One region of the Lysinibacillus sp. G4S2 genome, then DNA from elsewhere that is predicted to be linked to it. Evidence: a T-box and tRNA genes for the amino acid it is inferred to sense, from the RefSeq annotation. Region 1 holds a T-box; the other holds one or more tRNA genes.
The links. The T-box of region 1 lies ahead of tyrS (tyrosine--tRNA ligase). A T-box ahead of a tRNA ligase gene usually reads a tRNA of that ligase, here a tRNA-Tyr.
Positions count from the first base shown of each region.

Region 2: it has a tRNA-Tyr gene. The T-box ahead of tyrS (tyrosine--tRNA ligase) is inferred to sense a tRNA for this amino acid. The anticodon was not compared.

Region 1 is NZ_JAUCFJ010000002.1:4,141,782-4,156,709, forward strand. It holds gene hisJ (histidinol-phosphatase HisJ) at 1-477, shown strand, start outside; gene QUF91_RS21025 (GAF domain-containing protein) at 501-980, shown strand; gene QUF91_RS21030 (sensor domain-containing diguanylate cyclase) at 1,141-3,021, opposite strand; gene rpsD (30S ribosomal protein S4) at 3,474-4,076, shown strand; gene QUF91_RS21040 (histidine kinase) at 4,388-4,720, opposite strand; gene QUF91_RS21045 (hypothetical protein) at 5,172-5,930, opposite strand; gene QUF91_RS21050 (SLATT domain-containing protein) at 6,201-6,827, opposite strand; gene QUF91_RS21055 (iron-containing alcohol dehydrogenase) at 7,528-8,733, shown strand; gene QUF91_RS21060 (cobalamin-binding protein) at 8,857-9,666, shown strand; gene QUF91_RS21065 (hypothetical protein) at 9,663-10,085, opposite strand; gene tyrS (tyrosine--tRNA ligase) at 10,140-11,408, opposite strand; T-box leader at 11,483-11,686, opposite strand; gene QUF91_RS21075 (transglycosylase domain-containing protein) at 11,789-14,928, shown strand, end outside.
Region 2 is NZ_JAUCFJ010000002.1:5,266,999-5,281,926, reverse strand. It holds gene QUF91_RS26910 (P-loop NTPase) at 1-503, shown strand, start outside; gene gerD (spore germination lipoprotein GerD) at 561-1,169, opposite strand; gene QUF91_RS26900 (KinB-signaling pathway activation protein) at 1,323-1,997, shown strand; gene QUF91_RS26895 (hypothetical protein) at 2,215-2,424, shown strand; gene QUF91_RS26890 (hypothetical protein) at 2,416-3,072, opposite strand; rRNA gene QUF91_RS26885 (16S ribosomal RNA) at 3,355-4,906, shown strand; rRNA gene QUF91_RS26880 (23S ribosomal RNA) at 5,088-8,015, shown strand; rRNA gene rrf (5S ribosomal RNA) at 8,204-8,319, shown strand; gene mbcS (acyl-CoA synthetase MbcS) at 8,533-10,110, opposite strand; tRNA gene QUF91_RS26865 (tRNA-Asn) at 10,379-10,455, shown strand; tRNA gene QUF91_RS26860 (tRNA-Glu) at 10,571-10,645, shown strand; tRNA gene QUF91_RS26855 (tRNA-Val) at 10,719-10,794, shown strand; tRNA gene QUF91_RS26850 (tRNA-Tyr) at 10,809-10,892, shown strand; tRNA gene QUF91_RS26845 (tRNA-Gln) at 10,908-10,982, shown strand; tRNA gene QUF91_RS26840 (tRNA-Lys) at 10,995-11,067, shown strand; gene rocF (arginase) at 11,362-12,267, shown strand; gene sigW (RNA polymerase sigma factor SigW) at 12,401-12,964, shown strand; gene QUF91_RS26825 (anti-sigma factor family protein) at 12,978-13,604, shown strand; gene cdaA (diadenylate cyclase CdaA) at 13,754-14,590, shown strand; gene QUF91_RS26815 (CdaR family protein) at 14,583-14,928, shown strand, end outside.

The sequences.
Region 1 (14,928 bases):
GGACATTTTTTAGATGACTCTATTTTATCCGTCCATTTTTTACAATGGCAAAATACCTTTGAATGCATAGATTTTTCTCCAGAAAGTTTTATGGCTTTTTCAAAAAAAGTGGGCTCTATTAAACAAGTATATGATTTATATTACGATACTGTCCTACAATCCATTAAGGCAAATTTAGGGCAATTCAAGCCTAAGCGCATTGGGCACCCTTCACTTATTCACAAATTTCAATTAGCACATACGATGAAAATCGATGATGCTGCGCGAATTCGAGAAGTTTTAGATTTAATGAAGGAAGAAGGCTATGCGCTTGATTTAAATAGCGCTGGATTAAGTAAAACATATTGTCAGGAACCTTATCCACCATTTGCCTTCATTGATTATAGTAAATTTATTGGGCTACCAATTGTTTTCGGTTCAGATGCTCACAGTGTTACTGATTTACATCAACATTATCAAGTCATTTATCCAAAATAACTAACTTTCAAACGAGGTGTTTTATGTTTACACAAATTAATTATGAAGGGTCAATTGCCGAGCAATATGATTCATTAGCAAAACAATTAGATGCACTGCTGACAGGAGAAACCGATCGTATTGCCAATTTCAGTAACGCTTCTGCATTACTGAATCAATTTCTGACAAACATTAACTGGGTTGGTTTTTATGTATTACAGGGAGAAGAACTCGTATTAGGACCATTCCAAGGCTTACCTGCTTGCGTTAGAATACCAATTGGACGCGGCGTTTGTGGAGTAGCTGTAGAAAAAGAAGAAACAATGGTGGTCAAAGATGTCCATGCCTTCCCAGGGCATATTGCCTGCGATGCCGCTTCCCAATCCGAAATCGTTATTCCCTTGATAAAAGAAGGAGAGGTACTTGGTGTTCTTGACATCGACAGTCCAATCGTCAATCGTTTTTCTAAGGAAGATCAAGAAGGTTTAGAACTCTTCGTAAAGACCTTACTCCTTCATATATAAAGATTGTCTAAAAAAATTGCCCTGAAATGGTTTAATAATGGCCATTTCAGGGCAATTCATTTATATGTGAAACTTTAATTCGTGTGGGGGTTTTCTCCATCCCTAACTGATTATTACGGTCAGTTAATGCGGGATAAAGATGGCTATATTTTCATATATATTATGAATTTGTTTGGCAGGATCGATCGTGAATACAAAATCGATTTTTCCCGCTGTTTTTAGCTTCGTATAGCGCTGTATCTGCATGTAGGAAAACTGATTGAAACGCCGGACGGTACTGTTCATCCCATGTTATGAGACCTGCTGAAATTGTCACCTGAGGATCCGTTGCATTTGGAATTACCGCAACAATCGCTGTTGTCAATTCGATTGCTTCTTTCTCATCAATATTTGGGACATACACGGACATTTCCTCTCCACCCCAACGTGCACAAATGCCACGAGCTCCAATCGTTTCTTTTAACTGGATCGCAATTTGCATAAGAACCTTATCACCCATTTGATGACCATACGTATCATTAATGCGTTTGAAATTGTCAATATCAATGAGTAAAAACATTCCTGATTGATCATTTTCAAGCGATTTCTCTACATATTGGTCTAAATAACTTCTTGCATAAAGTTTTGTCAAATGGTCTAAATCCACCATTTCTTGAAGTTGATTTCGTAATATAGAGTTTGCAATCGCTAAAGAAGAGTGATGGATTAATGATTGCATTAATTTAAAGCTATCAAACGAAAAGAAATACGGCTCCTTGTGTAACACAATACTAAAACCATTAATTTTTTCTTCCATTAAGATTGGGATTGCCATAATTGAACGATAATCAATTTGATTAGAGGTTAATCGACTAAAGTCGGCAATAAACAGTGGATCATTGGTATGTTCAAAATGTTGCTCGACATGTTTTATATATGTTTGACCCTTCTCTGAATTGAATAAAGCCGTACTAGCATCTGTCACTTCAAAAGTGTCATTATGTTTAAAAGCGAAACAAACTTCCATTGGTTGAAAGGATTTCATTAACTGTTTTTGTAGAAAAAGTAACATTTCATGAATGTCAATCCTCATATTTAAACGATGCGATGTTTCATTGATGAGTTGTAAGTCACTTACGAGGCGATGCGATTGATGATACAATTTTGCATTTTCGAGTGCGTTTCCAGATGCTTGTGCCAGCATACGTATAAAATCCTTTTCAGTCGTTGAAAAAAGATATGTTGTAGGTGCACTTACTTGCAAAATGCCATAAATAGCTTGTCTACCTTTTATTGGAGCGTTCAATAATCGACAATTCAAATCGCTTGCGAGCTCCGTTGTCAGCTCTCCTGAGACAAAAGCCTCAATAGTTGCAGGTCTTTCAGATAAATAATCAAAAAGCTTAATATCGATAGTCGTATGGCGGTCTTGATCATTCGATAGTATAAGCTCCACATTAAACTCAGGAAAATTATCCTTAATATTTTTTAAGACATTATCTAAAATTAAATCAATATCCATGGTGGAATGAAACAAATCTGTCATATTATACAATTTTCTATATTGATCTTCATTCGCCTTTACTTCTAAATTTTCTCTGATCATCTGAAGAATCTTCGTAAGTGTTTCCACAAACTCTTCCCCATAATCCGAAGTCATAAAATCTGTCCAAGCATCTGTCGCTTCTATAAGTAGCACACCAATTGGGGTTTTGCCTTCTGCTTGAAAAAGGACCAAATCAGTCATCATCGTATAAGCTTCTTTTTCTTTAAATATATAAGGAATTTTCACCACATTTTGTTGATAAAAACTTGCTTCAATCATTAGCCATGACACAGCATTTAGTTTTGTTTCGATTGTTAAAGCAGCCATCTCTTCAACAGGTATTAAAGAATTACTTTCAAAACTGAGAAAAGCCGCATTTACAATTCCCAAGTGCTTCTTTAGACACTGTTTCAATGAATAAAAATACTCATTAAAACCGGCTTGTTCTTTAGAACTCACCCAAAAGCTCAAAACATCTGATTGTATATATTTTAGCGTTTGTAAATGGTCTGTCATGAAATCACCTTTTCTATATAACGTCCAAATCAATTACTATTAACTTATAGTATATTATACATATTTTGTGTCATTTTGACTATGTTATTCTCGTTCACTTTTATATTTTCCATTTCTCACTGTATCATTAACTATTTTGAAGTAGTGTGAACTGTATATAGAGGAATTTCTTACTATAAGTCTTTTTCAAAAATAGTCAGTGTAATAATTGACGTCTATGTAATAAGCAGTTACAATGAAGTTTGTGTAAAATAAACGCAGCAGTGGTATGAGCTTATTACTGTATTTTATTCCTCTATTTCATTTAGTGTAACTAACAGAGTAGATGGTGTATTGTGTAACCTAACGGCTGCATAGGCGAAAATACATGAAAATAAAATGCGTATAGGAATGGGTACTACTGGTTTTTGTTTTACAACAAAAAAACCAAATTTAAAGGAGGAGACAACAATATGTCTCGTTATACAGGTCCATCTTGGAAATTATCACGTCGTCTTGGTATCTCACTAAGCGGTACAGGTAAAGAAATCGAAAAACGCCCTTACGCACCAGGTCAACACGGTCCAAACCAACGTAAAAAATTATCAGAATACGGTTTACAACTTCAAGAAAAACAAAAACTTCGTCACATGTACGGCATGAACGAACGTCAATTCCGTACTCTATTTGACCGCGCTGGTAAAATGAAAGGTGTACACGGTGAAAACTTCATGATCCTTCTTGAAACTCGCCTTGACAACCTAGTTTACCGTTTAGGTTTAGCTCGTACTCGTCGTGGATCTCGTCAATTAGTAAACCACGGCCACATCTTAGTAGATGGCAAACGCGTTGATATCCCATCATACAGCGTAAAACCAGGTCAAACGATTTCTCTTCGTGAAAAATCTCAAAACCTTGCTGTAGTAACAGAAGCAATCGAAGTAAACAACTTCGTACCTGACTACTTAACATTTGACGCTGACAAAAAAGAAGGTACATTCACTCGCCTTCCAGAGCGTTCTGAATTATCAGCTGAAATCAACGAAGCATTCATCGTAGAGTACTACTCTCGTTAATAAAACTTCGTTGCATTTAGCAACACAAAAAGCCTTAGAAACCTTGTTAACTCAAGGATTCCGAGGCTTTTTTCTTTTGTGAAACTTTGCAATTAAATATATTTAAACTCTTTATGTTAGGTTGGTATAGGGTTAAATTAGGGTAAATAAAATAGCCTGGCGGTGTGTTTATAGTGATGAGTGAATATCCTACTTTAATCCATAATTAAACCATATATTTTTTCTAAACTACTGGCAATCACCGCTATTATTTAAGTGTGCCATACAAACTTTCTCAAAATATTGCTGATACCTGTTGAAATAAACTTTCTTTAATCAGATTGATTTTTTTGATAATTTTTACGATTAAGCTCAGAAAGATCTTTTATAGAAATTAATGAATAGTCATCTCTAATTTTCACTTCAAAAAAGTAATAATTTTTAGTTACTATATCTTTAACTTCTATTTCAAACAACGCCATTCCTCTTCGGTAATTGTTTTCTTCAGATTTTAAATCTTCTCTACCAATGCCATAGTTAGTTTCAATATAGTTTTCCACATAGTTGTATACGATAGCGTTTCGAGATTTAGAATTAAAATAATTGTAACTAACAAAAATGACTATTATACAAAATAATAGATTAAAGATAATTATTTTTTTCATTTTCCTCTCCTTCCGCCATATCAAGTATCAAGACTATATTTATTAATAATTACAATTTTTTAAACTATAAAAATTCGATTTTAGTGTCTTTACCTACCAATTTAACAATAAAGAAATTTTATAATAATACAATTAATTATTAATTGAAAAACTTACCATTGATATAATTCCAGAGTGAACGTTATAGTTTATATCAGTTACAGTACTATTAGTACCTAACGATTGAACTCTTAACATTGTACCTGTGGAAGCGTAGATATATCCAAGTCCAGGTGTCCAGTGATAATCATATTCATAACTTGCATTAGGTTCCCATTTAGAAAACCATTTATCAAACTTTACTGCAACTGGTCTATTATCATCCTTTTATATCAAGGTTCTCTAGGGTTTTTGCTTTTTATCGACAATTGTATATACATGAATAAGAGGGCTTTATATAATTTCTAATCTATCACTTATCTCTAACTGGCTTTAATAAATCTACCGGAAGCCAAATATATTGTCTGTCATCTCCTTCTAAGCCATTGTGCACAAGCAGATAACCATTAATTTCATCACCCCATGAATAAACAACACTTCCCTTTTTAATAATTTTTTCAGTTTTTGATTCTTTTAATGGATAGGTTTTCCCTTCGGCATCTTTAGTTATCTCATAACGCACATTGCTTTCTCTCGATATTGTCTCAGAGATCTTAAGGTCTGTACCAAGATAATAAATACACGGATCGTAAGTACCATCATTATCGCCAGAGCAATAATTAAGTTGTTGTCCATTATTTGTATTCCAGTAAGAAATACTCCAGTAATCTTGTTCTCTGAAGTAATGTCCGTAATTATTAGCAATACCATCACGATTAATATAAATATAAGTTGGGTTATTATAGAAAGATGAACGAATTTCTATTGGTACTTCTTTGAAAACTACCAAATCCGTTGCTTGTACCCGATATTGCCCCATTTGATAGAATGTTTTACCATCATATTTCTCAATATCATACGTTCTAAAAAAGTTATTTCGCTTAACCACTAACGAATCAAATGTACCATCTGGATTTCTCTTGTACACCTTGATATCTTTTTTAAAGGTCATTTTTCCTGTTTGCCCTTTTACAACTTCTGCTCCATCATACATCACTTTTGCTTCTGATTTTGTTGGATTTACTACTGCAAATACAAATGCTGCTAGTAACATAACAAATAATTTTTTCATTATTCTTCCCCTCGCTTTATTTTAGAAAACTTAATTATAGGACACTCGACCGCCTTACTATAGGCTCCTACAAATACGACTCTTAATGTACTAGAGACTGTCAGTTCTTTAGATTTCTATCTTTGTAGAAATTATCGACCTCTACAATTCATAGTTCTACTCGCAAAGCCCATTTGATACATCCACCAGACTTAATGGCATATAAAACTTTCATGAGTTTCCGAACTCCCAACTCAATGATGAAAAGTTTTTTTTACAGAAAAAAGCATCTCATTTGAGATACTCAGTGAATAAAAATATGGCTAATAATATAAACGGAAAAATTAATATACTTTCTTTTTTCGCTGTATCGATTCTTTTGTATCTTTTTATTTCATTTTTGAATCTAGTTTCGTTTTCAGAATTACACATCATAAAGTCAATAGGTAAATGATTTTCTTTATCGATAATTAATTTTTCGTATTCTCGATGAAGTTCTTTTAATACATTCTGAGTAATTTTGTGTTTATCAGCCTCTAGTCTTTGCATTTTATTCAGTAATTCATTTAATTGCTGGTAGTTATTTTCGAAATTACTTGCTCTCTCTTTATAATTTTTTATCCCTAAAAACATTGTGTAGAATGTTAATGATAATGAAGCGATTAATAACACTTTTGTTATATCACCCGAACTATCAATAAACCATATTGACAACACTAAAATAACTATGGAGTAACAATATGATGTCTTTTCGTAAAATTCATGCTTCTCTCGTAATCTAGTAGATGCTTTTATTCTAGCTCTTCTTGTTATATCCAACCTTCTTAACAACTCATAAAAGACATCAATGTCTTTCACTTCTTTATTTTGTCCAGTTGCATGGATAACATTACCATCGATTTGATTATTATTCTCCATATTAGCGACCCCTTTCATACTTATCATATTTCAATTGGAATCATATGTCACTAATGTAAATATAAAGAATGACAAAAACCACGCTCAAAAAAAAACGCTACCTTTTACTTTATTAATTTAATATTTAGTCCGTTAAATCCCAGTCATATAGCCCAAGACATATTTGCAAAGTTCTGTCGCTACGTCAACACTACGCTTTCGCACATAAAAGATCTGTTGACCCAAGCTAGCTCATCGGACGCCCCCAGGAAAGCGCCCAGTCGGAACGGAAATCAACCACACGTTTTGGTGAAGAGTTAAAATTAATTAAATATTCCGATAATTTGCAGCGGTTTTTTGTACTTTAAAATAGTAATTACGCAATTTAAAAACAACATAACCACTACTTTTATAATAAAAACAAAATATCAGTTATTTACTATTCAATCCTTCTTAAAAATAGAACCAACTTCCAAAAAATATATTTTACTTTCATAAGAAAACAATTTTAAAACGCTTTCAAATAAATATCTCTAGACAATTCAAGCTTCCATCAACCCAGAAATTCCGTTAACTTTTTTGTAAAATAATAACATGAACAAAATTAACAATTTTAATAAAAATACGAGTTGAACTTTTACAAGGAATAGAATAACATGAATTTCGAAAGGTGGTTCGCCATCATTCAAGCAATAACAATTTTGTTAAAGGGGTTGGAAATATGTCAGACGTTCTAAAGCAATTTGTCATGCCGAAAAAAAACTTATTTGGACCTGGAGCAATTCAAGAAGTTGGTAAACATTTAAATGATTTAGAAGTGAAAAAGACATTAATCGTAACAGATGAGGGCTTACACAAATTAGGTCTCTCTGAACAAATTGCTAACATCATTACAGCTGCTGGAATTGAAGTAGCAATTTTCCCGAAAGCGGAACCGAATCCAACAGATCAAAACATTGAAGATGGAGTTACAGTGTATCATGCTGAAAACTGTGATTCTATCGTATCTCTTGGAGGAGGTAGCGCACACGATGCAGCAAAAGGTATCGGACTTATTGCTTCGAATGGTGGACGCATTCATGATTATGAAGGCGTTGATAAATCACAAAACCCATTGGTGCCATTAATCGCTATCAACACAACTGCTGGTACGGCAAGTGAAATGACTCGCTTCACAATTATCACGGATACAGCGCGTAAAGTGAAGATGGCCATCGTTGATAAACACGTTACTCCACTATTATCGATTAATGACCCAGAGTTAATGATTGGCTTACCTCCTGCTCTAACTGCGGCAACTGGTTTGGATGCATTAACACATGCAATCGAATCATTTGTGTCAACAAACGCAACACCGATTACTGATGCATGTGCAGAAAAGGTACTTCAGCAAGTTCCTGAATATTTACCACGTGCCTATGCTAACGGCGCAGATTTAGAAGCACGTGAGCAAATGGTATACGCTCAATTTTTAGCAGGCATGGCGTTTAATAATGCATCACTTGGTTACGTACATGCTATTGCTCATCAATTAGGTGGATTCTATAATCTACCACATGGCGTATGTAATGCTATTTTATTGCCACATGTTTCCCGCTTCAACTTAACTGCACGCACAGAGCGTTTTGCTAAAATTGCTGAATTACTAGGCGAAAACGTTGAAGGATTAAGTAAACGTGATGCTGCTGAAAAAGCAATTACAGCAATTGAAAATCTGTCTAACGACCTAAACATTCCAAGTGGCTTCCGCGAATTAGGTGCGAAGGATGAGGATATTGAAATCTTAGCGAAAAATGCAATGTTAGATGTATGTGCTGCAACAAACCCACGTAAAGCAACTTTAGAGGACATTAAACAAATTATTACGAATGCGATGGGCCCTGTAGCGAAAAAAGAAGAATCACTTGAAGCTGTCGCACTTTCTTAAAAGGTAATCAAAAGGCATGTCTCTCGGAGGCATGCCTTTTTTATTGTTGAGTGACAAATTCAGTCATTGAATGTGTCCCCAACACTCGCTATACTTTTCTTAAAAAGAATTGGAGATATGAATATGCGTTTAATCTCAATTTGCCCTAGTAATACCGAGCTTGTTGCTTATTTAGGGCTGACTGATCAGCTTGTTGGTGTCGATGATTTTTCGGATTGGCCCTTAGCCGTAAAAGACTTGCCTCAGCTTGGCCCCGATTTATCAATTGATATGGATGCATTAGAGGCATTACAGCCTGATCTTGTACTTGCATCCTTAAGTGTCCCTGGGATGGAGAAAAATATTGAAGCGTTACAAGCTAGAAATATTCCTCACATTGTTTTTAATGCCAATTCATTAGAGGAAATCGCTCAAGATCTCCATACATTAGGTAAAGCCTGCGGAGTTGAAGACCGTGCTAAAAAAATTTCTGAGGAATATTTACAATGTATCGAACGTCTTCACTCAGTTGCACAAACGATTTCTAAAAAACCTACCCTCTATTGGGAGTGGTGGCCAAACCCTATTTTCACACCAGGTAAAATTAATTGGTTAACTGAAATTAGTGCTATTGCTGGTGGGCAAAATCTGTTTCAAGATGTGGAATTAGCTAGCGTGCAAACTGATTGGGCAGATGTAGTGAGGCGCGATCCCGACTATATTATGATGGCTTGGGTAGGAGTTGCGTTTGAGCGTATTCAACCAGCCAATCTATTAAAACGTTCACATGCGCAGGAGCTACAAGCCGTTAAAATGAAACGGCTTCACGTAATGGAGGAATGGCTTTATTGTCGCCCATCACCACGCCTAATAGAGGGTGCATTGAAGCTTGCGAATATGCTTCACCCCAAAGAATATAAGCACATAAAGCTTCCAAGTTTTTTAGATTGCTAAAATAAAAGTATGGCTCTTCTGCAAAGAGAGGGGTTGATTTCCGTTCCGGCGGGCGCTTTGTTGTTGTTGCTGTCGCTTCGCTTTCGCACAGATAAAACATTTGTTGCTGTCGCTTCGCTTTCGCACAGACAAAACATTTGTTGCTGTCGCTTCGCTTTCGCACAGACAAAACATTTGTTGCTGTCGCTTCGCTTTCGCACAGACAAAACATTTGTTGCTGTCGCTTCGCTTTCGCACAGATAAAACATTTGTTGCTGTCGCTTCGCTTTCGCAAAAACATCCGCTTCGCTGCAGGGTCTCAACTGTGACGCTGATCCCCAAGGAGTCACCCTACCGTAACGAAGATCAACCATTTTACTTATCTTGTATCTTCTAGCATAGCGGCTAGAGATTTCCTTAACCATTTTATTTTCATCCAAAAGAGACATCCCCTCAAATATTGAGGGGATGTCGTATTGTTGTATAAGTCTGAATTAAACAAACTTCACCATATGGTATTTTTTCTTACCGCGACGAACAATGCTGAATGCATCTTCTAAACGATCTTTACCGTCGATGACATATTCTAATTCAGTGACCTTTTCACCGTTAACGCTAATCGCACCATTCGTTACATCTTCACGAGCTTGACGTTTTGAAGGTGAAATACCAGCTTCCACTAATAGGTCCACAATATTTTTATCTTCTTTCGCCATTTCAATAGAAGGAACATCTTTAAACGCATCCTTCATTTCATCAGCAGAAAGTGCTTTTAAGTCACCAGAGAATAAAGCAGCTGTAATACGAATTGCTTGGTCTAATGCTTCTTGACCATGAATTAAGCGAGTCATTTCTTCAGCTAGCGCTTTTTGTGCCTTACGTAAATGTGGTTCCTCTTCTACAGATACTGCTAAAGCTTCAATTTCTTCACGAGAAAGGAATGTGAAGATTTTTAAGTATTTTACAACGTCAGCATCCGCAGCATTAATCCAGAATTGATAGAACTCGTATGGGGAAGTTTTCTTGCCATCTAACCATACAGCACCACCAGCTGTTTTACCAAATTTTGTACCATCTGCTTTCGTTACTAAAGGAATTGTTATACCAAAGGCTTTTGTCTCTTCCTCATGTGTTTTGCGAATAACTTCTAAACCAGTTGTAATATTCCCCCACTGATCAGAGCCACCTACTTGAATGCGACAGTTGTAATGGTTGTATAAGTGATTATAATCAATACCTTGAATTAACGTGTACGCAAACTCAGTAAATGAAATCCCTGTATCTAGGCGTGATGCAATTGTATCTTTTGCTAACATGTAGTTCACGTTAATTAATTTCCCATAATCACGTAAAAACTCAATCGTATTTATATTACCAATCCAGTCACGGTTATTAACTAACTGAGCACCATTACCATCTTCTGCAAAGTCAAAAATACGCTCTAATTGGCTACGGATACCTTGAACGTTTTTATCAATTTGCTCAACTGTTTGTAATTGGCGTTCTTCAGAGCGACCTGACGGATCTCCAATCATACCAGTCGCACCACCAACTAACAAAATTGGACGGTGACCCGCTTTTTGGAATCGACGTAGTGTTAAAAGTGGCACAATATGCCCAATATGCATGGAATCCGCAGTTGGATCAACACCACAGTATAAAGAGACAGATTGTTCATCTAATAATTTGGTCATACCTTCAGCATCTGTTTGTTGATATAACAATCCGCGCCATTCTAAGTCTTGTAATAATTCGTTCGTCATTTTTATTCCTCCTATGTGTTTAATAATTTCGTGTAGGGAGAAACAAAAAAGTCCCCACACGCAAAAACATTGCATGCAGGGACGTTAATCACTAACGCGGTACCACCCGGCTTGAAGATGTCATCCATCTTCCTCTTCATTCAACCGCCTTTATCGCAGGCGCGCACGTCTAAGCTCCAAGCACGTAATTCGTCTCTACATTATGACCAGCTTTCACCAACCGCCGGCTCTCTAAACAGGGAATATAGACACTACTGCAAGCTCTTCTTCACTAGAAAACTATAAGCATTATTTTATACGATTCTTTTTCATTGTCAATAACTATGTTCGAGCCAAAACAATATGTGCTATAATAAACAAGATTTTAGGAGGTCGATACATTGAAAGATTGGATTGAGAAAATCAATGCAAAGATCGAAGAATTATTAGTACGAAAATGGATGAAGAAATTACGCATTTCCGGAAGTGTTATCTGGAATTTATTTTTACTATTTTTAATCTTTGCATTGGTAGGCACTGTATTTGTCGGTTCAGTTGGTGCTGGCTATTTCGCTTCACTCGTAAAAGAAGAGCCGTTGCGCTCTAAAGATGAATTACGAACTCAAATTTTTAACTACGATTCAACTAGTGAGATTTATTTTGCCGACGATATTTATATCGGAAAATTACGTACAGATTTAGAACGTCGTGAAACATCACTAAATAATGTCTCACCAGATGTAGTTAATGCAGTATTAGCGACAGAGGATGAGTATTTCCGTGAACATAACGGAATAGTTCCGAAGGCCGTTATTCGCGGGCTTCTTCAAGACGTAACAAACTCTTCTACTCAAACAGGGGGTTCTACGCTAACACAGCAGCTTATTAAAAACCAAGTATTAACAAATGAAGTATCCTATGAACGGAAAGCAAAAGAGATTTTACTTGCTATGCGTTTAGAGCACTTTATGACAAAAGAAGAAATTTTAGAGGCCTATTTAAACATTATTCCATATGGTCGTAACTCTTCAGGTCGAAATATCGCTGGAGTTGAAACAGCTGCTGAAGGTATTTTCGGCGTAAAAGCGAAGGATTTAACGCTTCCACAAGCGGCGTACATAGCTGGTATTCCTCAAGCACCTTTTACTTACACACCTTTTACAAATACAGGCGTACTTAAAAGTGAAGAAGCTCTTCAACCTGGCATTGATCGCATGAAAACTGTTCTTTATCGTATGAAAGACGCAGGTTATATTAACGAAGCTCAGTATAACGAAGCGCTCGCTTATGACATCACTGCTGACTTCCGTGCACCAGAGATACACGCTGAGGATAGCTACCCATGGCTAACTTATGAGCTTGAAAGTCGCGCGAAAGAAATTATTGCTGAAAAATTAGCAAAAGAAGATGGTATTGATCCAGAACGCTTAAAGAATGAAAAAAAATTAAAAGATAAGTATATGATCCTAGCAGATCGCGATGTCCGTTCGAAAGGCTATCGTATTTATTCGACAATCGATAAGGATATGTACGATGCGATGCAAAAAGCAGCGGAAAACTTTAAATATTACGGTCATACGTATACAGCTAAAGAAAAGGACCCTACAACAGGTGAAGAAGTTGAAGTTCAGATGCCTGTACAGGTCGGAAGTATTTTAATTGAAAATAATACTGGACGTATTTTAAGCTTTGTCGGTGGTCGTGATTTTGAATTAAAAAGTTATAACTATGCTACACAGGCAAAACGCTCAAATGGCTCAACAATGAAGCCTTTACTCGTATATGCACCTGCAATAGAGTACGGTGTAATCGGTGCAGGTAGCCCATTAGTTGACGTAAAATTCTCTATTGGTGGTTGGAGTCCGAGCAACTATATTGCTAGCGATGAACGAGGGCTTATCCCTGCACGTGAGGCATTAGCGAGTTCACAAAACTTATCAGCTTTACGTCTATATTACGATATTCTTAACAAACGTCCTGCTGATTATTTAGTAAAAATGGGGATCACAACCTTACAGCCAGATGATTTTACAAACCTTTCAGCTGGGATTGGGGGAGTTCAAGAAGGTATTACTGTTGAAGAGAACACCAATGCCTACGCAACCTTTGCAAACGGTGGACAATTCATCGACGCTTATATGATTGATAGAATTGAAGACCAAGATGGAAATATTATTTATAAACACGAAGTTAAACCTGAACAAGTATTTAGTCCTGAAACTTCTTATATCGTTACAGATATGATGCGAGATGTGTTAACACAAGGAACGGGTACAGTTGCAAAAAATACACTAAAATTCTCTTCTGACTTCGCTGCTAAAACTGGTACATCACAAAACTATAAAGATGTTTGGTTAGTCGGCTATAACCCGAATGTCTCTCTTGGAGTATGGATGGGTTATGATCAAAATCAATCACTGTATGCATTTAACAATACGTATCAGCAACCTAGTGTGCGTATTAACAAGCTATGGGGAACATTGATGAATTCTGTGTATGATGTAGATCCGAAATTAATTGACCCTAATACTAGCTTTAAGGCACCTAAAAACGTTGTGACTGCATCATTCTGCGGTATTTCTGGTTTAGCGCCTTCTGCAGCATGTGCGAATGCTGGTCTCGTGCGCTCTGACTTGTTTAATGCGAAAGTATTTTTACCTTCGCGGCCAGATGATAGCTTAGCTTCTTCTAGTGTAGTTACGATTAAGGGTAAAACATACAATGCACTTCCTAGTACACCACGAGAATTTGTAAAAGCAGGCGGTGCAGGTATTAATCAGGCATTTATTAAACGAATGCTAGGTCCACTTGGCGGTAATCCGGCAAGCCTATTACCAAAAAATTCGTCATTATCGAATTCATCAGTATCAGCTGTTAATTTCCCAGCAGACCGTAATTCTCCTGGAGCAGTAAGTGCTTCGATTAATGGCAATACATTATCTTGGTCAGGCTCTTCAAATGATGTAGTCGGTTATCGGATCTATAACGTAACAAACGGTGGTAGAACACTTGTAGGATCAGTACCTGAATCATCACAAAGTATGAGGGTTGCAGGCGGGCAAGCCTATGCTGTTGTCGCTGTAGACATTACAGGTTTAACTTCACCGCAATCCAATGTCGTTTCTACTGGTGGAAGCGGAAGTAAAAAAGAACCTGAACAAAAAGACAAGGAAGAAAAGCTTCCACCAACAACTCCACCTACTGACGAAAATGATTCGGACAATAATGGTAACGGGTCAGAAAATGGCGATGGTTCTGGTGGTAATAATGGAGATGGCTCAAATACCGGCAATGGTTCCGGGAACAACGGAAATGGCTCCAATAACGGCAGTGGCTCCGGAAACAACGGAAGCGGCTCCAATAACGGCAGTGGCTCCGGAAACAACGGAAATGGCTCCAATAACGGCAGTGGCTCCGGGAACAACGGAAACGGCTCCAATAACGGCAGCGGCTCCGGGAATAACGGAAACGGCTCCAATAACGGCAGTGGCTCCGGAAATAACGGGAATGGCTCTAACGGAGGAAACAACGGAAATACAAC
Region 2 (14,928 bases), 1.1 Mb from region 1:
TTGTTGAAAATAACGCCCCGATTGTTTGGCGTGGACCAATGTTAGGTAAAGTGTTAGATCAGTTCTTCCGTGACGTAGAATGGGGCGAGTTAGATTATCTATTATTGGATTTACCGCCTGGTACAGGTGACGTTGCATTAGATATTCACCAGATGCTCCCTTCGTCAAAAGAAATTGTCGTAACAACACCACATCCGACGGCAGCGTTTGTTGCAGCTCGTGCAGGTGCAATGGCTTTACAAACAGACCATGAAATATTAGGTGTTGTTGAAAATATGGCATGGTATGAATCGAAATCAGGTGACCGTGAATTCGTTTTCGGTCAAGGTGGAGGTCCAAAATTAGCAGAAGAACTACGTACAGAGCTACTTGGACAAATTCCTCTTGGTCAACCTGACTGGTCAGACGAAGATTTTGCCCCTTCTGTTTATGCTGAAAAACATACAACAGGACAAATTTATTTAGACATCGCGACGAAAATCATCAATAAATTAAGTAATTAATTAATGAAAACGGATTTCCTCAAACAATGGAGGAAATCCGTTTTTCGATATAAGGGGTTACTGAGAGCCCTTTTGTTCCTTGGTTGTACCTTCACCGCCCCCACCAGCTTCTTTTTTTCCACCGCCTTCAGTTTTACCTGTTTCGCCAGCGCTCTTCCGAATAAGCTCCTGCCATTTTGACTGCATAAGAGGACTTTCAATCGTTTCTTTCACAATTTCCTCCATTTGTTTTCTCATGTTGGAGGATTTTAGAATAGTCTCTAACTGCTTTTGCATATCTGGCTGCCCAAAGAATGCCTCCATATCCTTTTGGAAAGTGGGGTCTTTCATTAATTCCTTCATAATATCCTGCTGCTGCTTTTGCATACTTTTAGCTACCGTTTCTTTAAACTTTGGATCTTCAAATGTTTTCTTCCAAAAGTCTTCTGCTTTCTTGGAAAGCAAAGTATCCTCGGTAGCTTTCTTCACTTCTTCATGTTCTAAAACCAATAATTCACGGAAACTAGGGTCCTCTAAAAGCTGTCGCAATGCCTTTTTACCTTCCTCGGTTTGTAAAGAGTCAATCATTATTTTTTTTATTTCATCATAGGACATGGTAGAGGTTTTTTCTTGTGAACAGGCAGAAAGAAAAAGTATTAGAATTAGAAATAAGGTGAATTTTCGCATTAATAATCAGTCCTTTCTATAGATAGACTCTTTCAATTATTGTTCACATTTATGATGACTTTATGTATTGATTAAGATGAGAAATAGCTTTTTTAACGATGCATTGTTAAAATGAGTACAGATATACATTGAGAAATTGGGGGACATTTAGTTGTGACGATACGAAATTGGGCAAAGTTTTTCTTCTTTGCAATGCTCGTTGGTGGCGCGGTCAACGGAATTTGCAGTTTATTTATTCGATGGGACTTCTTCCAACCATATGTAGCAAATGGTCAATGGGGTGAATTCTTGGCAGGACTTTTATGGATGGTCTTCTTAGGATTCACAATGAGTGTTATTGCACAGGCAGGCTTTTTTGCTTATTTAACGCTCCATCAAGTAGGAGTTAATATTTTTAGAACACTTACATTATGGAATTGGGTTCAACTGGTGCTAATTGCTATTACTATTTTTGATATTATATTCTTCCGTTTTGTACCTGGTATAAAGGATGGACAAAGCTGGGTATTTTATATTGGCTTGTTAATTGTATTAATATTCGGAGCTGTAGCAACAGCCATGCAAAAAGTAAAATTAACAGGGAAAAAACATGTTTTCATTTCAGCTTTATTTTTTATGATTGTCGTTACAACATTGGAATGGACAATTGCGTTAATGGGTCGCGATGAAAATATTAACGAGTATGTTGCATTATTACTATTTCCACTACTCGCTGTAAATGCTTATCAATTATTAATATTACCAAAATATAATGCAAAATCCGATGAGGATCGTCAAAAATTAGAAGCACGCCGCAAAGCGCGGCTTGAACAAGCTAAAAATGCATAATAAATTTAAGAAGAAGTTGCCTCTACAAATCGTTGGAGGCAACTTCTTTATTATGGTCTATCACCAAAAGTTGTGGATGACATTTGTTAAAACGTATGTAATGTATATAGGTTGATCTGCGTTCCGGCTAGTTGACTCCTTGGGGATTAGCGTTACAGATGAGACCCTCGAGAGGGCAGCGCGAGTGAAGCGGCTCATCGGACGTCCCTAGGAAGCTTTGCTCTGTGCGAAAGCGAAGCGACAGCAACACGGTTTTTGTCTGTGCGAAAGCGAAGCGACAGCAACACGGTTTTTGTCTGTGCGAAAGCGAAGCGACAGCAACACGGTTTTTGTCTGTGCGAAAGCGAAGCGACAGCAACAACAACAAAGCACCCAGTCGGAACGGAAATCAACCACACGTTATGGTGATGAGCCTTTATTATGGTGATTTTTTAGTTTGAACTTTATAGCCGAATATATTTTCTTCAACCGACATAAATTTATTTTGTTGTAGAAATGTATTAAGCTCTTTAAACGAAATTTGATTATTTTGGTGTAAAGGAATAAAAACAAAATCTCCCTTTTGTAACTTAGGTGACTTTTCCCCATTCCAGATTAGAGAGGGAGAAAGTATATTTATCTGTTGTTGAAATAAGTTTTTTTGTAAATCCTGAGAATATTGGTGGTTTTGAGTTGCAAACCAGAGCGGAGTTTCTTTTAAGTATTTTTTGTAAATAGTAATATCTTTTTGAACGACAGCAAGACCAATCGGTTTATCCACTGAATCCTCAGGTCCTAATAATCCTGTAGGTAGTTTTCTCTCTTGAATAATTTTTATGTGTTCGGGTGATCGTTCAATCCAAGCGGCATCTAACAATAGAAGCGGATAAGGTTCTTTTACAGTTTTAAGCCAGTCCAACAGAGTTTCATCAGAAAAAGAAATTTCGACAATAAGTGATGTACCATAATATCCTTTTGTTACAACTGCTGGAGCATCAGCGATGTTAAATACAGAAATCATAGTAGAATTTATCGGCTTTATAAAGACAAACAGTATTACGATGAAAAACAGTGAAATCAACGTTTTACGAAACATCCTAACAACCTCGTTTCTATATTTTTAACTTCTTTCAGCAATGCAAAAATAAAGTTCTTAAAAAAACTTATGATAAAGTGTTGACTTTCATGAATAATCGATGTTATTATGTATAAGTCGCCAAGAGGTGACGCAATAAATGAAAAAATGAACCTTGAAAACTGAACAAGCAAAACGTAATCAATAAAGTTTTTAGTAACTAACCTTGAGTTGGTGAATGAAACAAAATTTTGGACATCAAACATGATGCCAGCAAAACAATTTGAGCTAATCAAATTTCTTTTTATGGAGAGTTTGATCCTGGCTCAGGACGAACGCTGGCGGCGTGCCTAATACATGCAAGTCGAGCGAACAGAGAAGGAGCTTGCTCCTTTGACGTTAGCGGCGGACGGGTGAGTAACACGTGGGCAACCTACCTTATAGTTTGGGATAACTCCGGGAAACCGGGGCTAATACCGAATAATTTATTTTACTTCATGGTGAAATACTGAAAGACGGTTTCGGCTGTCGCTATAAGATGGGCCCGCGGCGCATTAGCTAGTTGGTGAGGTAACGGCTCACCAAGGCGACGATGCGTAGCCGACCTGAGAGGGTGATCGGCCACACTGGGACTGAGACACGGCCCAGACTCCTACGGGAGGCAGCAGTAGGGAATCTTCCACAATGGGCGAAAGCCTGATGGAGCAACGCCGCGTGAGTGAAGAAGGTTTTCGGATCGTAAAACTCTGTTGTAAGGGAAGAACAAGTACAGTAGTAACTGGCTGTACCTTGACGGTACCTTATTAGAAAGCCACGGCTAACTACGTGCCAGCAGCCGCGGTAATACGTAGGTGGCAAGCGTTGTCCGGAATTATTGGGCGTAAAGCGCGCGCAGGCGGTCCTTTAAGTCTGATGTGAAAGCCCACGGCTCAACCGTGGAGGGTCATTGGAAACTGGGGGACTTGAGTGCAGAAGAGGAAAGTGGAATTCCAAGTGTAGCGGTGAAATGCGTAGAGATTTGGAGGAACACCAGTGGCGAAGGCGACTTTCTGGTCTGTAACTGACGCTGAGGCGCGAAAGCGTGGGGAGCAAACAGGATTAGATACCCTGGTAGTCCACGCCGTAAACGATGAGTGCTAAGTGTTAGGGGGTTTCCGCCCCTTAGTGCTGCAGCTAACGCATTAAGCACTCCGCCTGGGGAGTACGGTCGCAAGACTGAAACTCAAAGGAATTGACGGGGGCCCGCACAAGCGGTGGAGCATGTGGTTTAATTCGAAGCAACGCGAAGAACCTTACCAGGTCTTGACATCCCGTTGACCACTGTAGAGATATGGTTTTCCCTTCGGGGACAACGGTGACAGGTGGTGCATGGTTGTCGTCAGCTCGTGTCGTGAGATGTTGGGTTAAGTCCCGCAACGAGCGCAACCCTTGATCTTAGTTGCCATCATTTAGTTGGGCACTCTAAGGTGACTGCCGGTGACAAACCGGAGGAAGGTGGGGATGACGTCAAATCATCATGCCCCTTATGACCTGGGCTACACACGTGCTACAATGGACGATACAAACGGTTGCCAACTCGCGAGAGGGAGCTAATCCGATAAAGTCGTTCTCAGTTCGGATTGTAGGCTGCAACTCGCCTACATGAAGCCGGAATCGCTAGTAATCGCGGATCAGCATGCCGCGGTGAATACGTTCCCGGGCCTTGTACACACCGCCCGTCACACCACGAGAGTTTGTAACACCCGAAGTCGGTGGGGTAACCTTTTGGAGCCAGCCGCCGAAGGTGGGATAGATGATTGGGGTGAAGTCGTAACAAGGTAGCCGTATCGGAAGGTGCGGCTGGATCACCTCCTTTCTAAGGATATTTTCGGAATACAAACCTAGGGTTTGTAAGATTACGTTTTGCGTTCAGTTTTGAAGGTTCATTCTTACGAATGAAACACTTCAAAACTTGTTCTTTGAAAACTGGATAAAACGACATTGAAATTGTAACAAACACATTAATTTTTTAAGTTTTTTTATAGGCTTAATAACTTGGTTAAGTTATTAAGGGCGCACGGCGAATGCCTTGGCACTAGGAGCCGAAGAAGGACGGCACTAACACCGATATGCTTCGGGGAGCTGTAAGTGAGCTTTGATCCGGAGATTTCCGAATGGGGGAACCCACTACGTTTAATCGCGTAGTATCTTGACGTGAATTCATAGCGTCTTGAAGGCAGACCCAGGGAACTGAAACATCTAAGTACCTGGAGGAAGAGAAAGAAAAATCGATTCCCTGAGTAGCGGCGAGCGAAACGGGAAGAGCCCAAACCAAGAGGCTTGCCTCTTGGGGTTGTAGGACACTCTATACGGAGTTACAAAAGAGCGAGTTAGATGAAGCGACTTGGAAAGGTCCGCCAGAGCAGGTAAAAGCCCTGTAGTCGAAAGTTCGTTCTCTCCTGAGTGGATCCTGAGTACGGCGGAACACGTGAAATTCCGTCGGAATCCGGGAGGACCATCTCCCAAGGCTAAATACTACCTAGTGACCGATAGTGAACCAGTACCGTGAGGGAAAGGTGAAAAGCACCCCGGAAGGGGAGTGAAAGAGATCCTGAAACCGTGTGCCTACAAGTAGTTAGAGCCCGTTAATGGGTGATAGCGTGCCTTTTGTAGAATGAACCGGCGAGTTACGATTACGTGCGAGGTTAAGCTTTAGAAGGCGGAGCCGCAGCGAAAGCGAGTCTGAATAGGGCGAATTAGTACGTGGTCGTAGACCCGAAACCAGGTGATCTACCCATGTCCAGGGTGAAGGTGAGGTAACACTTACTGGAGGCCCGAACCCACGCACGTTGAAAAGTGCGGGGATGAGGTGTGGGTAGCGGAGAAATTCCAATCGAACTTGGAGATAGCTGGTTCTCTCCGAAATAGCTTTAGGGCTAGCCTCGTGATGAGAATACTGGAGGTAGAGCACTGTTTGGACTAGGGGGCCATCCCGGTTTACCGAATTCAGACAAACTCCGAATGCCAGATATTTATACACGGGAGTCAGACTGCGAGTGATAAGATCCGTAGTCAAAAGGGAAACAGCCCAGACCACCAGCTAAGGTCCCAAAGTAATCGTTAAGTGGAAAAGGATGTGGCGTTGCACAGACAACCAGGATGTTGGCTTAGAAGCAGCCATCATTTAAAGAGTGCGTAATAGCTCACTGGTCGAGTGACGCTGCGCCGAAAATGTATCGGGGCTAAACGATTCACCGAAGCTGTGGATTGACATCTATGATGTCAGTGGTAGGAGAGCGTTCTAAGTGCGTTGAAGTCAGATCGGAAGGACTGGTGGAGCGCTTAGAAGTGAGAATGCCGGTATGAGTAGCGAAAGACGGGTGAGAATCCCGTCCACCGTATGACTAAGGTTTCCTGAGGAAGGCTCGTCCGCTCAGGGTTAGTCGGGACCTAAGCCGAGGCCGATAGGCGTAGGCGATGGACAACAGGTTGATATTCCTGTACCACCTCCTCACCGTTTGAGAAATGGGGGGACGCAGTAGGATAGGGTAAGCGCGCCGTTGGTTGTGCGCGTCCAAGCAGTAAGGCGTGTGTGTAGGCAAATCCGCACACTGTAACGTTGAGCTGTGATGGCGAGTCCGTATGGACGAAGTTCCTGATTTCACACTGCCAAGAAAAGCCTCTATCGAGGTGAGAGGTGCCCGTACCGCAAACCGACACAGGTAGTCGAGGAGAGAATCCTAAGGTGTGCGAGAGAACTCTCGTTAAGGAACTCGGCAAAATGACCCCGTAACTTCGGGAGAAGGGGTGCTCTTGAGCGTGCAAGCGCATGAGAGCCGCAGTGAATAGGCCCAGGCGACTGTTTAGCAAAAACACAGGTCTCTGCAAAACCGTAAGGTGACGTATAGGGGCTGACGCCTGCCCGGTGCTGGAAGGTTAAGAGGAGTGGTTAGCGCAAGCGAAGCTGCGAATTGAAGCCCCAGTAAACGGCGGCCGTAACTATAACGGTCCTAAGGTAGCGAAATTCCTTGTCGGGTAAGTTCCGACCCGCACGAAAGGCGTAACGATCTGGGCACTGTCTCAACGAGAGACTCGGTGAAATTATAGTACCTGTGAAGATGCAGGTTACCCGCGACAGGACGGAAAGACCCCGTGGAGCTTTACTGTAGCCTGATATTGAATTTTGGTACAACTTGTACAGGATAGGTAGGAGCCAGAGATCTCGGAGCGCCAGCTTCGAAGGAGGCGTCGGTGGGATACTACCCTGGTTGTATTGAAATTCTAACCCATGCCCCTTAGCGGGGTAGGAGACAGTGTCAGGCGGACAGTTTGACTGGGGCGGTCGCCTCCTAAAAGGTAACGGAGGCGCCCAAAGGTTCCCTCAGAATGGTTGGAAATCATTCGTAGAGTGTAAAGGCACAAGGGAGCTTGACTGCGAGACCTACAAGTCGAGCAGGGTCGAAAGACGGGCTTAGTGATCCGGTGGTTCCGCATGGAAGGGCCATCGCTCAACGGATAAAAGCTACCCCGGGGATAACAGGCTTATCTCCCCCAAGAGTCCACATCGACGGGGAGGTTTGGCACCTCGATGTCGGCTCATCGCATCCTGGGGCTGTAGTCGGTCCCAAGGGTTGGGCTGTTCGCCCATTAAAGCGGTACGCGAGCTGGGTTCAGAACGTCGTGAGACAGTTCGGTCCCTATCCGTCGTGGGCGTAGGAAATTTGAGAGGAGCTGTCCTTAGTACGAGAGGACCGGGATGGACACACCGCTGGTGTACCAGTTGTCTTGCCAAAGGCATCGCTGGGTAGCTATGTGTGGACGGGATAAGTGCTGAAAGCATCTAAGCATGAAGCCCCCCTCAAGATGAGATTTCCCATTACGCAAGTAAGTAAGATCCCTCAAAGACGATGAGGTAGATAGGTTCGAGGTGGAAGTGTGGTGACACATGGAGCTGACGAATACTAATCGATCGAGGACTTAACCACAATGTTTGAAACATTCAATGCACCGTTTATCCAGTTTTGAAAGAATAATTCTTCTTTCATCAAGGGTTTCAAGATACGAGTAGTTCGAGGAAGAGATGGAGAGAGGGAAGGAGCGTACTCAAGTACGTGACTGACTGAACGACAGAAGCTGACGAAGAAATACGACGTATATTGAAAGCCGAAAATAGTCTAGTGATGATGGCAAAGAGGTCACACCCGTTCCCATACCGAACACGGAAGTTAAGCTCTTTAGCGCCGATGGTAGTTGGGGGCTTCCCCCTGTGAGAGTAGGACATCGCTAGGCGCAAAAAGTCGCTGCTGATAAACTCAGTAGTGGCTTTTTTTTGTCTTCATTCAGCAAATCTTTTCTGTGCGAAAGCTAAGCGACTGCAACAAATGTTTTTAACGAAAGCAATAGGGGAACTTATTTTAAAGAATAGCAAAGTGTAAATAGTAATATATATAAAAGACATTTCAACCGAGTAATGATCGATGAAATGTCTTTTTTTATTATATTTTATACAGTTGCTGCTCGTAGGTCTATACGACGAATCTTGCCAGACGTTGTTTTTGGTAGTTCATCGATAAAGACGATACTACGAGGATATTTATAAGGTGCTGTTAATGCTTTAACGTGCTCCTGTAGCTCTTTTGTTAACTCGTCTTCATCTCGATCTCTGAAGCTTTCTCGCAAGATGACGAAGGCTTTAACTATATTTCCTCTAATTTCATCTGGTGCTGCAACAACAGCACATTCTTGTACAGCTTCATGTTTATTTAAAGCATCCTCTACCTCAAATGGACCAATTGTATAGCCTGATGAAATAATAATGTCATCTCCTCGACCTTCAAACCAGAAGTAACCGTCTTCATCACATTTTGCTTGGTCACCAGTAATATACCAATCGCCACGGAAGGCAGCTTGTGTACGTTCAGGTTCGCGGTAGTACTCTTTAAATAGAGCAGGAGATGTTTTGTGTACAGCAATATCTCCGACTTCTCCAATCGGTACCTCGTTACTTTCATGATCTATAATACGCACAATATTGCCTGGGGTAGGAACACCCATTGATCCCGGACGTAATTCGATATTTTCAAGTGTGCCGATTAATAAAGTATTTTCCGTTTGGCCATAGCCATCGCGCACTTTAAGACCAAAGTTGTTCTTAAATGTTTCGATGACAGGTCGATTTAATGGTTCACCAGCAGAAACGGCACTACGTAGAGATGATAGATTATAGTCTTTTAAATTATCAATCTTCGCCATAATTCGATATTCAGTTGGCGTACAGCATAATACATTGACCTTCTCATCTTGAATCAATTGAAGGTATGTTTTTGCATCGAATCCTCCGTGATAGACAAATGCAGTTGCACCCAACATAATAGTAGATAAGAATGGGCTCCAAATCCATTTTTGCCACCCTGGAGCTGCTGTAGCCCATACTAAATCACCTTCGCGTACACAAAGCCATTTAGAAGCGGCTGTTCTAATATGTGCATATCCCCAACCGTGCGAATGAACAGCTCCTTTTGGTTTGCCAGTCGTGCCAGATGTATAAGAAAGAAATGCCATATCATCTCGTTTTGTGGCAGCTGCTGTAAATGTATCTGGCTGTGTACTAGCCAATTCATCTAAAGATGTCCAATCGCCTGTAGCAGTACCAATGATCAATTTATTATTTAAAGCCTCTACTGAAGAAGTAATACGATCAACTTCACTAGTGAACGCTTCATAGGCAATTACGGCTCTTGCAGAAGAGTGCTCCATACGATATTCTAAATCACTTGCACGTAACATTTCTGAACATGAAATAGGAACAATACCAGCCTTTAGACAGCCAAGGAAGACAAAGTAAGCCTCAGGCAGACGTGGAATAATAACTAATACGCGATCTCCTTTTTGAAGCCCCTTCTTCGTAAAGGCATGCGCGTATTGATTCATTTTTTGTACAAGCTCAACATAGGAAATTGTTCGGCGCTCTTGTTGAGTATTTAGCCATCGTATTGCTTGACGATTACTATCTTGAGAAAATTTCTCCAATTCCTCTGTAATATTATAAAATTCTGGTGCAATTAAATCATTTGTTACCATGTGAACATTCCTCCCCCAAATAAATCTAATAGAAAATTCATAAAACTATTTCTATTTTAACAATTACAATAATATACAGCAAGAATATTTTGTACATAAGACAGAAATATTAGATTAAATAGAGAACTATTATCGTATTAGTTAATGTATAGGAAAACTTCGACAAAAAATATAAAAAATTTCATGAAAAGTATTGCATAATTTATAATGGTTGCTATAATAATAAATGTACTTGAGAGGTTTTAAAAACCAAATTGAATACTATTGTTCCGAAGTAGCTCAGTTGGTAGTAGCACCTGACTGTTAATCAGGTTGTCGCAGGTTCGAGTCCTGCCTTCGGAGCCATTTTTTTGCCCATTTTTAAGTTGAAGTTATACATATAAAAAGTTACAAAAAAGTGTTGCAATAATAAGCAAATAGTGTTACAATAAATCTTGTCTTGTTTGAGACGTTAATAGATGGCCCCTTGGTCAAGTGGTTAAGACACCGCCCTTTCACGGCGGTAACACGGGTTCGAATCCCGTAGGGGTCACCATTTTAAAAACTTTGTAGTAATGCAAAGGCTTAAAAAGAATATAAACTGTTAAGAAATACACACCTGTTTCTATGGAGGATTAGCTCAGCTGGGAGAGCATCTGCCTTACAAGCAGAGGGTCGGCGGTTCGAGCCCGTCATCCTCCACCATAATGTGTTATTTCGGAGGGGTAGCGAAGTGGCTAAACGCGGCGGACTGTAAATCCGCTCCTTAGGGTTCGGCGGTTCGAATCCGTCCCCCTCCACCAGTTTTTATAAATGATTGGGGTATAGCCAAGCGGTAAGGCAACGGATTTTGATTCCGTCATGCCTAGGTTCGAATCCTAGTACCCCAGCCATTTTTCTTTTATGAGCCATTAGCTCAGTTGGTAGAGCATCTGACTTTTAATCAGAGGGTCGAAGGTTCGAGTCCTTCATGGCTCACTTTTTTATAAAATAATACATATTCAAAAGTGTTACATTAACTACAGATACTAATCTCTTGCTGAAAACAGCAGGAGATTTTTTTATGTCTTTTTTCTGGCTCTTCACCGAAATATGTGCTTGACTGCACATTCCGCTCCGCTTTGCTCGGAATGCGACCAGGGGACTCGCGTTCCGCAGCTTCATATACCTTCATACCATTTAAATTGTATAAATATGCAGAAAGTTGTTAGGTTGAGCCAAGGTGGATATAGGCTTTACAATAGTCTTACAACTTAAAGGGGGTATGAAAAAATGAATAAACTAAATATTTCTATTATTGGTGTGCCAACTGATTATGGACAAACACGTAGAGGAGTCGATATGGGGCCAAGTGCTATCCGCTATGCAGGTGTAGTAGAACGCTTGGGAGCAATTGGTCATGAAGTACATGATCAAGGGGATATACGTGTTAGTCAGAAACAAGAGGGCACTATTGTCGATAAACAACTACTGAATTTAGAGGAAGTAATTGATGTAAGTACATTATTAGCAAATAATGTAAATAAAGCGGTGGAACAGAAGAAGTTTCCACTTGTATTTGGTGGTGATCATAGTATTGCTATTGGAACGCTTGCAGGGCTTGGGGAGCATTACAAAAACTTAGGCGTTATTTGGTTTGATGCGCATGCTGACTTAAATACACCTGAAACGACACCGTCTGGTAATATACATGGGATGCCGTTAGCTGTTAGCATTGGACTAGGTCATGAACGCTTAGTGCAAATTCGTAATTATGCACCGAAAATTAAACCTGAAAACGTCATTATTATTGGGGCACGTTCTGTAGATCCAGGTGAGCGTGAATTGATTCGTCAGCAAGGAATCAAGGTGTACTCAATGCACGAGGTAGATCGTCTTGGTATGACGCGTGTAATGGAAGATGCTCTTTCCTATTTAAGAGAGCGCAATGTAGATGGTCTGCATTTATCACTCGATCTAGATGGGTTAGATCCACTGTATACTCCAGGGGTGGGGACACCTGTACCTGGTGGTATTACGTATCGAGAAAGTCATTTAGCGATGGAAATGATTCAGGAGTCAGGTATGCTAACATCTGCAGAATTTGTTGAGGTTAATCCAATTTTAGATGAAAAGAATAGAACAGCAGATGTTGCCGTTGCATTAATGGGTTCTTTATTTGGTGAAACACTAGTTTAAAGAAATTTAACAAAAATTTGCCTATTGCCACAATGTATAAAAATTTTTTGATATAATTAATAATAAAATGAAACTTTTCTTATAAATGGGTCGTATAGTATAAGACAGTTGTAAAGGTGGAGAAATCAACACAATGGATGCGTTAGTAAACAAGAAAATAAAACAAGTGCTTAAAGGCGATCAAAACGCATTTGCCGATATTGTGAGTCTCTATCAGCACAAACTGTACCAAGTATGCTATAGGATGTTATCGAACAAGCAAGAATCTGAGGATATTGCACAGGAAGCGTTTGTTCGTGCCTATATGAACTTGCATACTTTTGATCAGAAAAGAAAATTTTCGACGTGGCTTTATCGCATAGCGACAAACCTCTGCATAGACCGTATTCGGAAGAAAAAGCCGGATTACTATTTAGATGCGGAAGTAGCTGGTACAGAGGGGCTTGATATGTATTCGCAAATCGCAGCAGATGACCAGCTACCAGAGGAACAGGTAGAGCAAATGGAGCTACAAGATCGAATTCAATATGAGATTGGATGTTTGCCGGATAAATATCGTTCGGTTATAGTATTGAAATATATTGAAGAATTATCTTTGCAGGAAATTAGTGAGATTTTAGATATGCCTCTTGGAACGGTGAAAACGAGAATTCACCGCGGACGTGAAGCATTACGTAAGCAATTAAACAATCTGTAGGAGGGGAAGCGTCATGAATACTTGTCCAGAGCATATAATAGACTATATGCATGATTATTTAGATGGTGACATTAGTCGTGAGCATGAGCAAGAGTTAAAACAACATTTGCACACATGCAGTGATTGTAAACAATTGATGCAGGAATTGAGTGAAACAATCGCCTTTGTGAAGAGTGCTTCCCATATTACAGCACCTCCGCATTTTGAAGCAGCCGTGATGGCTCGTTTACCGAAACCCAAAAGTCGTGTAGGCATGCAAAAATGGATTCGCCGGCATCCGTTCTTTGTGGCAGCAGCAGTTTTTTGTTTATTCATGAGTGCAACTTTACTTGGTACTTTCATGGATGACCAGCATTTCTCCGTGACTAAACAACCAAACCTAGTTGTTGAAGGACAGACGGTTATTGTGCCGGAGGGGGAAGTTGTCAAAGGCGACATTGTTGTTAAAAATGGTGATTTAATTGTTGAAGGTGAAGTGGATGGCAATGTCACAGTTATTAACGGACAATATATGGCATCTTCAGCAGTTGTTTCAGGTAAAATAGAGGAAATTGACGAAGCATTCGAATGGCTCTGGTATACGATCAAAAATTCAGTAAAGGATGCCATGACATTCGATGAGAAACAAGCAACTAAATAACACTCTATACGTCCTAAAAGATAGTGCACGTGAGAGGCTGAAAGGTCTACTCTTTTGAGTAGACTTTTTATTTGAAAAAAGTTACATTTGTTAAGAATGTGCTATACTTAAATGTGTATGGATTCGCAATGAAAAGTGGGGGATGCCACATGCAAATTATCGAACAATTCGCTGATTTAACACCCGTGAATATTGTTATTAACTTCATAGATGTACTGCTTGTTTGGTACGTTGTTTACAAAATTTTAACCCTCATTAAAGGTACGAAGGCTGTCCAATTATTAAAAGGAATTTTCGTAATTATTATTGCGCGTATCGCTACTGATTATTTAGGGTTACAAACATTAGGTTGGATGCTAAAGCAAGTTATCGAGTTCGGTTTCTTGGCGATTATTATCATATTCCAACCTGAGATAAGACGTGGTCTTGAACAAATTGGTCGAGGAAAGCTATTCCAACGTTCAACTAGTCAAGAGGAGGAAGAGCAAACGAGACTTATTGAGGCCATGAAGAAATCTGTTAGTTATATGGCCAAACGTCGTATTGGGGCGTTAATTTCTATTGAGAAAGAAACTGGTCTAAATGAATATATCGAAACAGGTATAAGTCTAGATGCTGATATCTCATCTGAGTTACTGATCAACATCTTTATACCTAATACACCACTTCATGATGGAGCGGTTATTATGCAGAAAGATAAAGTAGCGGCAGCAGCTTGTTATTTACCGCTTTCTGAAAGCCCGTTTATCTCCAAAGAGCTTGGGACACGCCACCGTGCCGCACTTGGCTTAAGTGAAGTGACAGATGCTATTACTATTGTCGTATCAGAGGAAACTGGCGCCATTAGTATTTCACTGAATGGTAATCTACATCGAAATCTTTCTCTAGAGGAATTCGAAGAACTGTTACGTAAAATGTGGTTCGGAGCAGTGCAAGAATCAAATGCATCCTCTAAGTTGACTTGGAGGGGGAAAAAGAATGGATAAAATGATGGATAGCCCTCGGGTGTTAAGAATCATCGCATTATTTCTAGCTATTTTGCTATTTTTCTCCGTACGTACTGAATCGTCTTCTTCAAATAAAACAATAATAAATGAGCAAACAGCGGTAATTCGCGATGTACCAGTAGATGTTTTTTATGATGATCAGAACCTCATTGTTACTGGCATACCAAAGACCGTGGATGTTACGATAAAAGGTCCGTTGCCACTTGTTATACAAGCACAGACAGCGAAGGATTTCTCCGTATTCGCAGATTTAAGTAAATTACTAATTGGTGAACATAACGTAGAGCTGAAGTACGAGAATATTTCTGATAAGTTGC